Regions from separate parts of the Endozoicomonas sp. Mp262 genome, predicted to be linked through region 1. Evidence: predicted binding sites of a transcription regulator. Region 1 holds the regulator's gene; each other region holds the start of a gene.
What was found. The regulator sigma-54, encoded in region 1, starts transcription at its own class of promoters, with help from an activator protein. The targets are predictions, from matches to a motif close to TGGCACNNNNNTTGCTNT.
Positions count from the first base shown of each region.

Region 2: the regulator sigma-54 is predicted to act here: its motif matches at 2,248-2,265, upstream of glnA (glutamate--ammonia ligase).
Region 3: the regulator sigma-54 is predicted to act here: its motif matches at 3,354-3,371, upstream of flgB (flagellar basal body rod protein FlgB).

Region 1 covers NZ_CP092489.1:2,257,906-2,262,623, reverse strand. Annotated here, with positions in the region: gene lptA (lipopolysaccharide transport periplasmic protein LptA) at 1-505, shown strand, start outside; gene lptB (LPS export ABC transporter ATP-binding protein) at 531-1,256, shown strand; gene MJ595_RS09990 (RNA polymerase factor sigma-54) at 1,481-2,947, shown strand; gene raiA (ribosome-associated translation inhibitor RaiA) at 3,071-3,382, shown strand; gene ptsN (PTS IIA-like nitrogen regulatory protein PtsN) at 3,401-3,862, shown strand; gene rapZ (RNase adapter RapZ) at 4,135-4,718, shown strand, end outside.
Region 2 covers NZ_CP092489.1:363,150-367,867, forward strand. Annotated here, with positions in the region: gene MJ595_RS01480 (hypothetical protein) at 1-58, opposite strand, end outside; gene MJ595_RS01485 (hypothetical protein) at 179-454, shown strand; gene thiI (tRNA 4-thiouridine(8) synthase ThiI) at 503-1,963, opposite strand; gene glnA (glutamate--ammonia ligase) at 2,392-3,795, shown strand; gene MJ595_RS01500 (DUF4124 domain-containing protein) at 3,984-4,562, shown strand.
Region 3 covers NZ_CP092489.1:453,899-458,616, forward strand. Annotated here, with positions in the region: gene flgF (flagellar basal body rod protein FlgF) at 1-387, opposite strand, end outside; gene flgE (flagellar hook protein FlgE) at 390-1,685, opposite strand; gene MJ595_RS01910 (hypothetical protein) at 1,709-2,365, opposite strand; gene flgC (flagellar basal body rod protein FlgC) at 2,410-2,838, opposite strand; gene flgB (flagellar basal body rod protein FlgB) at 2,841-3,224, opposite strand; gene flgA (flagellar basal body P-ring formation chaperone FlgA) at 3,518-4,234, shown strand; gene MJ595_RS01930 (OmpA family protein) at 4,244-4,718, opposite strand, start outside.

The DNA of each region.
Region 1 (4,718 bases):
TGTGATACTGATGCTTCCAGGTATCGCAGCAGCGCTGCAATCAGACCGGCAAAAGCCCATTGAAATTGAGTCAAACTCCGCTGACCTTGATAATAAGAAAGGCATTTCCGTGTACCGTGGCAATGTTATTATGACTCAGGGAAGTACCCGGATAGAAGGTGACCTGATCACCATATACAATGACGCCCATCGAAAAGTGACCCGTGTTGTGGCAAAAGGCCAACGTGCCTACTACGAACAACAGCAGGAAAATGGTAAGGGAAAGCTGAAAGCCTGGGGGAACACCATCAACTATGATGCAGCCGGGGATCGCATTGAGCTACTCCAACAGGGAGAGCTCACCCAGGAGGGCGATGTATTCAAAGGTGAAAAAATCGAATACAACCTGAAGCTGCAAACCGTTAATGCCTCTGGCCAACCTGCCGGAAATGGCGAAAAAGGCCGGGTCATCATGGTCATCCAACCCAGACCGGAGCCAAAGGCTGCAACCCCCCCTGCCAACTAGAGCAAAGGTTTTAAAATACATCTGAATGGCAACATTAACCGCAACACAGCTTAGTAAAAGCTATAAAAAACGACAGGTGGTCCGGGATGTCTCCCTGCAAGTCAATAGTGGTGAAATTGTTGGCCTGCTAGGCCCCAATGGCGCCGGTAAAACCACCTGTTTTTATATGATAGTGGGTCTCGTTAAAGCGGATGGGGGAGCTGTCAGAATAGATCAAAGGGATCTTACCTTCGAGCCGATGCATGGCAGGGCAAGGGCGGGTATAGGTTACCTGCCACAAGAGGCCTCTATCTTCCGCCGACTTTCTGTAAAGGATAACATTCTGGCCATATTGGAAACCCGTAAGGACTTATCAAAACGGCAGCGTCTTGAAAAAACAGAGTCCCTGTTGGAAGAATTCCATATCACCCATATCCGGGACAGTACAGGAATGAGCCTTTCCGGTGGTGAACGGCGACGCGCCGAAATTGCCAGGGCCCTGGCTACAGATCCCGCTTTCATTTTGCTGGACGAGCCTTTTGCCGGTGTAGACCCCATATCCGTAGGTGACATTAAAGCGATTATACGACACCTTCAACAACGCGGAATTGGCGTCCTGATTACTGACCACAACGTCAGGGAAACCCTGGATATTTGTGAGAATGCCTACATTGTCAGTGAGGGACATATCATTGCTGAAGGCGACAGTCAGAAGGTATTAGCGAACCAGAAAGTCCGTGATGTCTATCTTGGGCATCAATTCAGTCTTTAACTTTTATCCCGGCGGGTTGAAATACCCTACCACTTCGACCCGCCACCCACCGGACGCATCTTTCGCCATCTCGGGTTTCAAGATACAGAAAACCTGAATTCCTATAAAAATCAGTTGCTTTTGCCTGTGGCAACGATAGGATTATAGTCGCCACTATACGGAGATGACGTACAAATATAACAGGTCAAAATTTTTATAAAGAAGTACAGGTAAACGGTTGCCCTATGAAGCCATCCTTACAGCTCACAATGGGCCAGCAGCTGACCATGACTCCTCAGCTACAGCAGGCCATTCGCCTACTGCAGTTATCTACTCTGGATCTGCAGCAGGAGATTCAGGAAATACTGGAGTCAAACCCTATGCTGGAGGCCGAGGAAGACAACTCTGCAAACACCGCCAGCGAAGAGCAATATCAGGGAGAGCAGCCACCTGACTTCAGTGACAGCCCCCGGCAGGAAACAACAAAAGAAGAAACCGAGTGGAATAATGAAATTCCATCAGAGCTTCCTTTGGATTCCAAGTGGGATGATATCTATCCCAGTGCGCCTGCTACGCCCGTTTCTGATGAAGACCTGGACCCCTTCGCCAAAAATCGCACCGTGGACACCCTGCAGGACTACCTGGAGTGGCAGCTGAATATGGCCCCCATGAGCGACCTGGATCGTTTAATTGGCCTGACTATCATTGAATCTGTTAACGCTAATGGCTACCTGACAACCCCTATCGAAGATATTTTTAAGACGCTTCACCAACAGTTTGAGGAGCTTGAACTGGATGAGGTGATGGTTCTACAGCATCGTATCCAGCAGTTTGACCCCGTTGGCTGTGCCAGCCATGACCTCAGGGAATGCTTGACCGTTCAGCTTAATCAGCTGGCAGATTCCACAGACTATATGGATATTGCCGCCCAATTGATTGACAAACACCTTCCTGCCCTGGGTAATCATGATTACGCCGGTATCATGAAAAAAATGAAGCTAAAGGAAGAGCCTCTGCGTGAAGCACTAAGCCTGATTCAAAGTCTTAACCCCCACCCCGGTTCAGAGATTGAGCAACCTGCCTCTGAATACATCATCCCTGACATTATGGTCAGAAAGTTCAAGAACAGTTGGCAGGTTGAGCTGAATGCCGAAGCGCTTCCACGCCTGCGAATTAACAACAACTATGCCTCTATGGTTCAGAGAGCCAATAGTTCACGGGATAATGTTTTCATGAAAAACCACTTGCAGGAGGCAAAATGGTTTTTAAAAAACCTGCAAAGCCGCAACGACACCCTGCTTAAGGTTGCCCGAAAAATAGTTGAGTACCAATACGACTTCTTCAACCAGGGTGAAGAAGCCATGAAGCCATTGGTACTGGCAGATATTGCTGATGCCGTCGGCATGCACGAATCCACCATCTCCCGGGTTACCACTCAAAAGTATATGCATACCCCCCGGGGGGTTTATGAGCTAAAGTTCTTTTTTTCCAGTCATGTCAGTACGGCCGGGGGTGGCGAATGCTCCTCAACAGCGATACGGGCATTGATTAAGAAGATAGTGGCCGAGGAAAATTCACGGAAGCCCCTGAGTGACAACAAAATTGCCCTATTACTGGGAGAACAGGGAATCAAGGTGGCCAGGCGTACCATCGCCAAATACCGGGAATCATTGCATATTCCGCCATCCAATGAACGGAAGCGACTCGTTTAATATTATTATTTTTTTGTCCTGAAGCATCGCAAGGTGCGTCTTGGATGATAGAATCAACCTATACCAACCCGAAAGATCCCGGGGGTTGGTAGAAGTCAAGACACGGGATCAGGAGAGCGCTACATGCAAGTCAACATCAGTGGACATCATGTCGAGGTAACAGAAGCTCTGCACGACTACGTAACCAAAAAGCTTGAGCGCCTGGATGCACACTTCGATAGTATCACCAATGTGCAAGTGACACTGAGTGTAGAAAAACTCACCCACAAGGCTGAAGCCAGTCTTCACACAAGAGGTGCAGATATCAATGCTGCCGCTGACTCAGAGGACATGTACGCCGCCATTGATTTGCTGTCGGATAAGCTCGACCGCCAGCTGGTCAAACACAAAGAGAAAAACCTGAATCGCACACAAGGCGTCTCTGGTAAGTTCTGAGCCAATATTTATTATTGTATGATCATTGAAAACATACTGACTCCCGAGCGCACCCTCTGTGGTGTGCACGGGGTTAGCAAAAAGAAAGTTCTTGAAGCCGTTGCTACCCTGATCAGTGACGAAGTTCCTGCCATCAATGCCAAAGATCTTTTTGGCTGCCTTGTGTCCCGTGAGCGCCTCGGCACCACGGGTCTTGGCAATGGCATAGCTATTCCGCACTGCCGTCACAAGTCATGCACCCAGCCCACTGGCTTGCTTTTTCAGCTGGCGGAACCCGTTGACTTCGAAGCAGTGGACCAGAAACCCGTGGATCTGGTCTTTGCCCTGATTGTACCTGTGGAAGACACCCAGGAACACCTGGAAATCCTTAAGGCCCTGGCCAGCCGGTTTCAATCCAGCACACTGCTCAATAAATTACGTGAAGCCCACTCATCGGACGAGCTCTATGACTACTTTACCACTCCCGTAGAGATTTCCTGACATCTCTTGATGGCCCCAGTGATTTAAAACCATAACCTGACCGCCTCCAAAGACAGGTTTGCCCAACTTCCCGGGACAATAGGGAATAGTTAACGGGAAGCAGCATCCCACTCCATTTCCCGCTAATTATTCCCTATTGTCCATTGAGTGATGGGTATAATTCATAAAGTCATAAATTTTGTTTAAAATCTGTATGAATAACCCTCCATACTTTTCTATGCTGAAAGCTTAGAGTGCTTTTGTAGTAGGAGGCCGACAGGAAATCACGTGTTATGAAGCTATTTATTATCAGTGGACGATCCGGATCAGGAAAAAGTTCAGCCCTGCATGCACTTGAAGACGGGGGATTCTACTGTGTAGACAATATTCCCGTCAGCATTCTGGACCGGCTTCACACCACCCTGAAAGAGACCCATAGCACACCTCCGGCCATGGCTGTGAGCATTGATGTCCGAAATGTACCCGGTGCCATGGATAACTTTCCGGATGTTCTTGCCAAACTTAAAGCACAGGGCATTGATTGCAAGGTTATCTTTCTTGACGCTGATAACAACACATTAATGCAACGCTACAGTGCTACACGGCGCAAACACCCCCTGACCAACGAACAATGCTCCCTCTCTGAAGCCATTGAGCAGGAAAAGAAACTGCTTGGTCCCGTTCAATCCCTTGCCACTATCAAAATAGACACCTCGCCACTTTCTGTTCATCAAATCAGGGAGCGGGTCAGGAAAGCGTGCATCGAAGAATCAGCAGATGCTTCCCGTATCACCCTGCTATTTGAATCATTCGGCTTTAAACATGGCATCCCCATGGATGCTGACTTTGTTTTTGATGTGCGCTGTCTACCCAATCC
Region 2 (4,718 bases), 1.9 Mb from region 1:
AACCAAACAGGCAGGTGATCATTGATATAAAACCAGAGCCTAATAATTTAAACCACATATTACAACCCTTCGAATCATGTTAGCTAACCTGACACGCCTGTTATTCATTTTTTCCTGAAAAAATAACATGCTGACTCCTTGCTAAAGTTTTAGAAACAATGAAACATAGGAGAATATCATGAAATTACATACACTCAGCTCTATAGCTACCCCTACAGAAGCCCCTGAAAAAGAAAGAAAAACAGAGGCCTCCGGCAACCACAAAGCACTGGGGGAAATAAAAAATCTTAAAAAAGACGAGATATCACCATTTTTCAAGCTGTACGGCGACCAATTGGTTGCAGTGAATGACAATAGCATCTACGGCCAACTAAACAGGGTTCTGGAACAATATAAGATAGCCAAAGAAGAAGGCAGAACACTGTTTAAAATGCCCCAAACAGAGCAAGCCTAAATAAAAAGACCTCCGGCAAAGCCGGAGGTCTTTTTTACACGCTGTCGCTTATTTTCCTTCAGGCTGGTAAACCCCCACATTCTCATGGCCTTCATCCCGCAGATGCATGGCATGGAGCTGGCTCATCACCCCTTTTTCACAATAGAGCAAGTAATGCTTCTGCTTGTCTAACTCAGGGAACCGGGTTCGCAGCTGGTAGAAAGGAATATGCATAACTTCCCGACCAGGAACCTGGAAAGGCTTGATTTCCTCTTCATCAGGATGGCGAATATCCACAATGACATGATCATGCTGAAGTGTGTCAACCACCTCAACTTCTTCACGGGTAAGGTCATCCGCAATAATATCATTGACGGAAACCACACGACGGGTTTTTACTGCCTCATCCAGAACCGTGAAGTCAAAGTTGGCCTCTTCCCTGACAATGCGTTCCTTGCGGGCACAGGTGGTAGGATTCTTGGAGATAACAGCACAGTACTCCGGAATATTCCTGGCAAACTCTTCAGTGCCAATTCTCGCGGCAGTATCAATGATATCCTGCTTATCCATGGTAATCAGGGGTCTGAGCACCAGAGCATCGGTGGCAGAATCAATCACGGCAAGATTGGTTAGGGTCTGGCTTGAGACCTGGGCCACCGCCTCACCCGTCACCAATGCAGACAGATCCATTTCTTCCGCTACTTTAGTGGCGGCGCGAAGCATCATTCGCTTCAGGATAACGCCCATCTGGGAGTTATCCACCTTCTCCAGAATTTCCCGCACCACCTCTTCAAAAGGCACTGTGATAAACCGGACATGGTGGGAGGAGCCAAAACGGTTCCAGAGATAATAGGCCACCTCTTTAACCGCCAGCTCATGGGCATGCCCACCCAGATTAAAGAAACAGAAATGGGTTCTGATTCCCCTTTTCATGGTGAGGAAGCTGGAAACTGTGGAGTCAAAACCACCAGAAATCAGTGACAGAACGGGTTCTTGCGTTCCCAGAGGATAGCCTCCCAGCCCTTCCCCCCGTTTCTGCACCAGGAAGTATCGATCCCGTTTGATTTCAAGGCGAACGGTTACCTGTGGATCAGAAAGACTGACACCCGCCGCTTCTGTTTGCTGGTTCAGGCCTCCACCCACATAACGCTCAACATCAACAGAGCGAAACTCATGCTTGCCAGAACGCTGACAACGAACACAGAAGGTTTTTCCTGCCAGTTCCTCCTTATGGGCCTCAACCGCCTTGGCCAGCATGTCATCCATATCCGTTAACGGGTAATCCGCCACCTGGAGCCAGTAGCAGATACCCGGAATATAGCTGAGCAAGTCCCCTACCCTGGCCACCAGCACTGAATCATCACTGCTGGTAGTGACCTCGATGTAATCCCAAACACCGGTTACTTCAATATTTTCATCCGCAGACTTAAGCACCTTACGGATATTTTTCCGTAACTGCTTGATAAAACGTTTGCGTACCGGAGCACTTTTAATGGTGATTTCCGGAAAGAGCTTGACAATAAACTTCATGGATCTGGCTTGCCCTGCAATCCGTTAGCGACAACAATAATGCCACTAACTGTGCACTCAGGAATGTTTCAGAAAGAAAAGATAACAGCAAATTATACAGAAAGGCGTTAAACTGGACACCGCCGGATTTTATCACTTTTCCAGGACTTTATATTGGCTAAGCACATGATAAAACCTCAACAGCCCCTAGCACCATGATAGTGCTCTACCAGACCGGATCGCACTAGCAACATGCACAGCCTTGCCCAAACAGGGTTTTGCTCTAGAAAAAAACAGCCATAATTTGGCACGGTGTTTGCTCAATACAGATCAGAAAACTTTATGATACCTGCACCAGGGGGCGAGCGCTCCGTTTCAATGGGCCGAACTCGTTCCCATTGAAACAGAGTACCAATCCTGCTGCGATTTTATCCCCGGAGGAATAATAAATGTCTAAGACCATCAACCTGATCAAGGAACATGAAGTCAAATGGGTTGACATGCGATTCACGGACACCAAGGGCAAGGAGCAGCATGTATCCATCCCTACAAGTGAAGTCGATAACGAATTCTTCGAAATAGGCAAAATGTTTGACGGTTCCTCCATTGCTGGCTGGAAGGGTATCAATGATTCTGACATGATTCTGATGCCCGATGACAGCACCGCCGTTATCGATCCCTTTACCGATGAATCCACCCTGAACCTGCGCTGCGATATTATCGAACCTGCTACGATGCAGGGTTATGAGCGCGACCCCCGCTCGGTTGCCAAGCGTGCCGAAGAGTATCTGAAATCCACGGGCATTGCTGATACCGCCTTTTTTGGACCGGAGCCTGAATTCTTTGTTTTTGATGATGTCAAATGGAAAATCGATATCTCCGGCGCTTCCTATGAAGTGAACTCCGAAGAGGCCGCCTGGTCTTCATCTTCCAAGTTTGAAGGGGGCAATATTGGCCACCGTCCACGGGTGAAGGGCGGTTACTTCCCTGTACCTCCGGTGGACTCCCTCCATGACCTGCGCGGCGCCATGTGTCAGGCCATGGAAGCCCAGGGTCTTGAAGTAGAAGTGCATCACCACGAAGTGGGAACTGCCGGCCAGTGTGAGATCGGCGTTAAGTTTAACACCCTGGTGAAAAAGGCCGACGAAGTACAGATTCTGAAATACGCCGTACACAATGTGGCTCATGCCTATGGCAAGACCGCTACCTTTATGCCCAAGCCCCTGGTCGGTGACAACGGCAGCGGTATGCATGTACATATGTCTCTCAGCAAGAATGGTGAAAACCTGTTTGCCGGTGATGGCTATGCCGGACTCAGCGAAACCGCACTTTATTACATTGGCGGTGTTATCAAGCATGCCAAGGCCATTAATGCCTTTGCCAATGCCTCTACCAACTCCTATAAGCGATTGATTCCCGGCTTTGAGGCCCCTGTGATGCTGGCTTACTCCGCCCGCAACCGTTCGGCCTCTATCCGTATCCCTTACGTGAACAGCCCCAAGGCCCGCCGGGTTGAAGTCCGTTTCCCTGATCCAACAGCCAACCCTTATCTGGCATTTGCAGCAATGCTAATGGCAGGTCTGGACGGCATTAAAAACAAAATTCACCCCGGCGATGCGGCCGACAAAGACCTCTATGACCTGCCGCCAGAAGAAGCTGCCGAAATCCCCACTGTTGCAGAAAGCTTTGAAGAGGCACTGGCCGCACTGGATCAGGATCGTGAATTCCTCACCGCGGGCGGTGTATTCACTGACGACATGATTGATGGTTATCTGGAACTGAAGAAAGATGAATGCCTGGCTATCAGCCAAACCACCCATCCTGTTGAGTTTGACCTGTATTACAGCGTATAGTCCTGCCTGTCCTTTTCCCTCGGTTCCCAGCGTCCCGAGGGTGTCACGAAAATCTGAATTTTCTCCGCCATCATCCTGTACAATCCCTGTACAGGATGACAACATTGATTCAATATCAGGATTTCCCGACCCCCTCAGGCACCCAGGAACCAGCCTGTTTTCAAACCAATAATAAAAACATACAGGACGTGATGACTAAACAAGCGCTCCATATACCCTTCATTCTTTTATTATCAGGGTTATTACTCTCATCAAATGCCCGGCCCATCATTTATAAAAGCACCGATAAAGAGGGCAACGTCACCTTTTCAGATACCCAAACAGGCCGCAACAAAGGTGAAGTGGTGGAGTTAAAGCCATTCACCCCCACTAAAATTGTTGTGCCAGAGCCTCTCCCGGCAACAAAACCGGACGAAAAAAAACCGGGTTATCAACAACTGACCATTGCAGCCCCTGAAAACCATTCAACCCACCGGGCAAATGGAAATATCACTGTAGAAGTGGAACATGATCCCGAGAGCCTCCACCCTGGACACCGCCTGGCCTTATTTATTAATGGCGTGAAGGTACAAGAGTCAAAAAGCAGCAATCGATTCAAGCTAACCAACTTATCCAGAGGTGAGCATTATATTGAAGCAAAAATTCTAAATGCCTCCGACAAACTCCTTAAGAGTGCTGCCTGCACTATTTATGTGTTCAGGCCCACAATCCGCAATAACCCACCGGCCAAAGAGCGTCCTAAACCCATTCCGGTGCCCCAAACCTGAGCGGCCTGGAGCCACCAGGCATCAGCCTCGCTCCTGGACTCCTTAACCCAATGCTCAAGTACACGTTCATTTGAACCGTCCCTGCCTAAAACGCACCAGCCTGGTGCATTTCCATGCTTTTCACGTTAATATCGCTGGTATAGTTTTTGCTCGCTG
Region 3 (4,718 bases), 1.8 Mb from region 1:
AATTTCACCGCCACCCACCGCAGAAACAGCCATGCCGTTTTCAGAGACCAATCGACCATCAAGGTCTGTGACAAAATGCCCCGCCCGGGTATAAGCCTCATTGCCTTCTTCATCCATCAATACAAACCAGCCGGGTCCCGGTAAGGCCAGATCAAGGTCACGCCCCGTCCTTGAGAGTGTTCCAACCGCCAGGCTACTGCCGCCTCCCTGAGTCTCCACCATAATCCGGCTGGGATGCCCCGCTCCGGGTAAGACATTGGCTACAGCATGGGAGTAATCCTTTCTGAACCCTTCGGTTTTAATATTGGCCAGGTTGTTGGCATGTATTTTCTGGGCATTGAGTGCATGCTGGGCACCACTCATACCGGTATAAATAACCTTATCCATAATCAGATAATGTTCATCAGGGTTTGGGAAAGACTGCTGGCCGTTTCAATACTTTTGGCATTGGCCTGATAATTTCGCTGGGCCTCGATCAACTTGACCAATTCCTGGGATAGGTCAACATTGGAGGCTTCCAGAGAGGCTGTTTTCATTTCTCCCATGGTGCCGCTACCAGGGACACCAAACAGGGCGGCTCCTGATTGCTGAGTGTTAAGCCATAAACTGTCACCGCCCGAAGCCAGGCCATTTTCATTGGCGAAGGCTGCCAGCACCACCTGGCCCTGGACAAAGCTGCGACCATTGGAATAAAGCGTTCTCAGGAAGCCATCATCACTGATCTGGATATTGGTTAGCTTACCGGGAGGAAAGCCATCCTGAGCTGAACGGGTGACATAAAAATCGGTTCCCATTTGGGTAAAGGAAGTGAAATCCACGGTAAGCGACAGGTCATCCACAGGGCCACTGCCTGCGCTTCCATCCCCTCCCAGATAATCATCACTCTCAATGGTAAAACCATTAATGGTGACATTATCAGCAGCAATGGTGGCACCCGGCAGCGTTGAGCCGGTAATGCTGGTTAATTCTCCACCATGGGAGAAATTAAATGTCAGCTCGGCAGGGGAAGCGCCGTCCATAATGGTATTTCCATCTATCTGAAAATACCCCGTCCACGCATTCCCTCCCCCCTTTGCCAAGTACATGCTCAAAGAATGGGCATTACCCTGACTGTCATAGACATTAAAGGCCATGGAGGAGTTGTAACTATTCTGATTCAGAGGGTCAAAGGCAGTCCCCGAAGCAATCACCGGGTTCCGTGCATCCAGGTTTGCGGCACCTTCCACATAAGTTGTCGCCTTACCGGTAATCTCACTGAAGTTGATGCCAAGGTCGGTAAGATTACCGCCCAGGATATTACCGTTGGCATCAGCGGCGTAACCTTGTAAGCGATAACCTTCGTTATTGACAATTTTGTTATCCGCATCAAGGTCAAAATAGCCCGCCCGGGTGAAAAACTGCTCGCCATCATCATCGCTCACCACAAAAAAACCGCTACCGATAATGGCCATATCCAGCTCCCGCCCGGTGGAATCAATACTCCCCTGGGTGAAATCCTGACTGACACTTGAGACCTTTACACCGGTTCCTACACTGTCATTGCCCAATGAATAGGCAAACAAATCGGCAAATTCACTCCTTGAGCTTTTATAACCCACAGTGTTGGAGTTAGCGATGTTGTTACTGATAACATCCAGATCATCCTTGGCCGCATTCAGGCCACTAAACCCTATTCCAAAAGACATAACAGTTCCCTCTGTTTTTTTATTTACTGACTTATTGTCTGAATTGACGACAGCGAAATCTTTCCTATTCCCTTCAGGCTCAATAATGTGTCCTGTCCATTACCCGGAATGGTGACACTTTCAACCTTTGCTGCCAGGTTAACCGGTGCATTAACATTTTCCCCATCAACATTTGCTACGGCAGTAATGGAGTAAACACCCGCAGGCAGCTCAACACTGGAAAATGTCATAGCACCCGGATCAACATCGCCCATACTGATTTTATCCACCTCATTGCCTTGCTCATCCAGCACATAGAGGGTTAACAGGTCAGTATCCTCAGGAATATGGACCTCCCCTGTTAACCCGCCACCGTCATCCAGTTGAATGACATTGGCCGGAGCCAATACCATTTTGCCGATCAGCGCCTGGGCACTTAGTGACTGAGTCAACTGTAAGGAGCTGGTGAGGCCAGAAATCTGGGAATTAAGCGACTCCAGGTTTTCAACACTGGTAATCTGAGCCAGCTGACTGGTGAATTCGCTATTATCCTGGGGGTTCAGGGGGTCCTGATTTTTTATCTGGGCCAATAAAAGCTTAAGAAACTGGCTTTTATCAAGGGCGTCTTCCGTGACAGATGCACCGCTTGTCTGCCCCGAAAGCTGATTAGCCTGCTGTGTACTTATTCCCTGAATAGCCATAACCTTTCTCCCTGGTTCACGCTATACCCTGTTTTTGATTGCTATCACTGTCCCAATGCCAACAACCGCTGCTGCAGTTTCCTGGCAGTCACCATGACTTCCAGATTGGTCTGATAACTTCTGGAAGCAGACAACATATCTGCCATCTGCTCAACCACATTGATATTGGGATAAAAAACATACCCCTCTTCGTTCGACATGGGGTGTGTAGGCTGATAACGCATTTGTTCGTCACCGGTCTCTTCCCGATGTAAGTCTTTAACCTTCACCCGTGCAGCCAAATCTGTTTCCGAGCCAAAATCGAGGGTCTGGTCATACACGGCCTCAAAAATAGGCTGGATCGGTTTATAGGCTGCTTCCGCTGTTGTTCCTGCACTGCCTGCATTGGCCAGGTTACTGGCCACAGCATTGAGTCGTACGCTTTGGGCTGTCAGCGCAGAACCCGCTATTTCATAAAGATTGACCAGAGACATGCCTAGACCCTCCCATTGATAGCCAGTTCCAAAGATTTCAGTTTGGAATTAAGAAAGGTAAAACTGCTCTGAAACTGCAACGAGTTACGGGTAAATTCTGCCTGCTCAAGGTGGAGTTCCACCGTGTTGCCGTCACTACTGGGCTGGCTGGGTATCCTGTATAACGGATTTGACATCCCCCCTGCCGCTCCGATGGATATGTGTCCGGCGGAGGTTGTGCCATCTCCCTTCATTTGATCATTGAGCACCTGCTCAAATGAAATGTCTCGTGCCAGAAAGTTTGGCGTATCCACGTTAGCAAGGTTTGCAGCCAGTACTTCTGCCCGGTCTATTCTAAACCGAAGTGCTGCTGGATGAATTCCCAAGGCCTTTTCAAAACTAATCATGTTCTATCCCTGATCTGTCTAGCGCCCTACACCTGAAAAAGCTGCGTTTTTTTTCTTTACGTCATACAATGAGGTCAATGGCTTAATTCAGCTGGCTCTTTTTAGCCTGGTTGTCTGATCACATTTACTTAAGCCAGAACCATGCCAGAAATAAAAATAAATTAATAAATGGATGATTTAATAAGATAAAAAAATAGATTTAGTGAATAAACCCAAGATCATGGAATGAAATTAAAACGCGAATCGGAAAATAAATTCCCCTTAATTTAATAAAAAGGAAAGGTTTTTCCCTGATGATCCGGCATCTGGTTATTATTACTGCCCTACTATGGATGACTTTGGCGAAAGTCTCTGCCAATAATCCTATCGATACCACTGAACAAATCCGCCAGGCTGTCAACATGGCCCTTGAGCAGAAAGTCAGTGACTATGCTGACCAGCTGGGCGCCACACGTTATGAGCTGCACAGTCGGCTCTCTACGGGGCTGAATCGCCTTAAACCCTGCGCTAAAAAGCCCGAAGTGGTATCCATGGCCTATGGCAAACCCCTGCTCGGTGTTACCCGGCAAAAAGTGATATGCAGGGAACCCGCTCCCTGGAGCGTTATTATTCAAACAAGGGTGGCAATCTACTCCCCGGTTCTGGTGAGTCGAAAAACAATCAGCAGCAGTCATACAGTCAATGGCAAGGATGTGGGTCTGGTGGAAATGGATCTGGCCGACCTTCCTGATAACTACCTGACCAGTGTCAAAGAGGTGATAGGGAAAAAACTCCGTTACCGGGTCAGTGCAGGTAAAGTTATTACCTCTGACCTTTTAGAAAGAGAGCTACTGGTGAACAAAGGCGACAAGGTGGTCATTGAGTTTCATTCCACCGGACTCCACGTCAAAATGTCAGGGATCGCCCTTGAGGATGGGGAACTGAATGAACAAATCAAGGTAAGAAATGCAGAGTCTGGCAAAATTATTGACGGTTTGATTATGGAGGCCGGAAAGGTCAGTCCGCTTTAGCCTAATCAGTTATTCGGGAAAATTGGCTTCAGGCAGCTGATTTCTCCTGGCTTTATTGAGTGCCTGATCCACCGTCTGCTTATCAACGGACTTCCTTTTGCCCTTATCCGCAATAGTCGTTCCCAGCATATTGGCTATTTTTTCTTCCTGCTCATCGGTAAGAACCAGTAATTCAACCCTTCGATTAGCGTTACTATCAGGATCATCATCCGCCGGAATGCGATCGGCCATACCCACCACAAATAAAATTTGCGCATTGTCTACCCCCCCGTAAACCAGTGTTTTCCTGGCAACCTGTGCCCGGTCAGAGGATAGCTCCCAATTAGAATAATCACTATTGCCAAAAGGCGTTGAGTCGGTATGACCGCTAATCATAAGGGAGCGTCGGGTATTACCAATAAATGGCGCTATTTCCAGCAGCAGATCCTCATACAGAGGGGTCAACTGACCGCTGCCACTGGCAAACATTTCAGAGTTATTACTG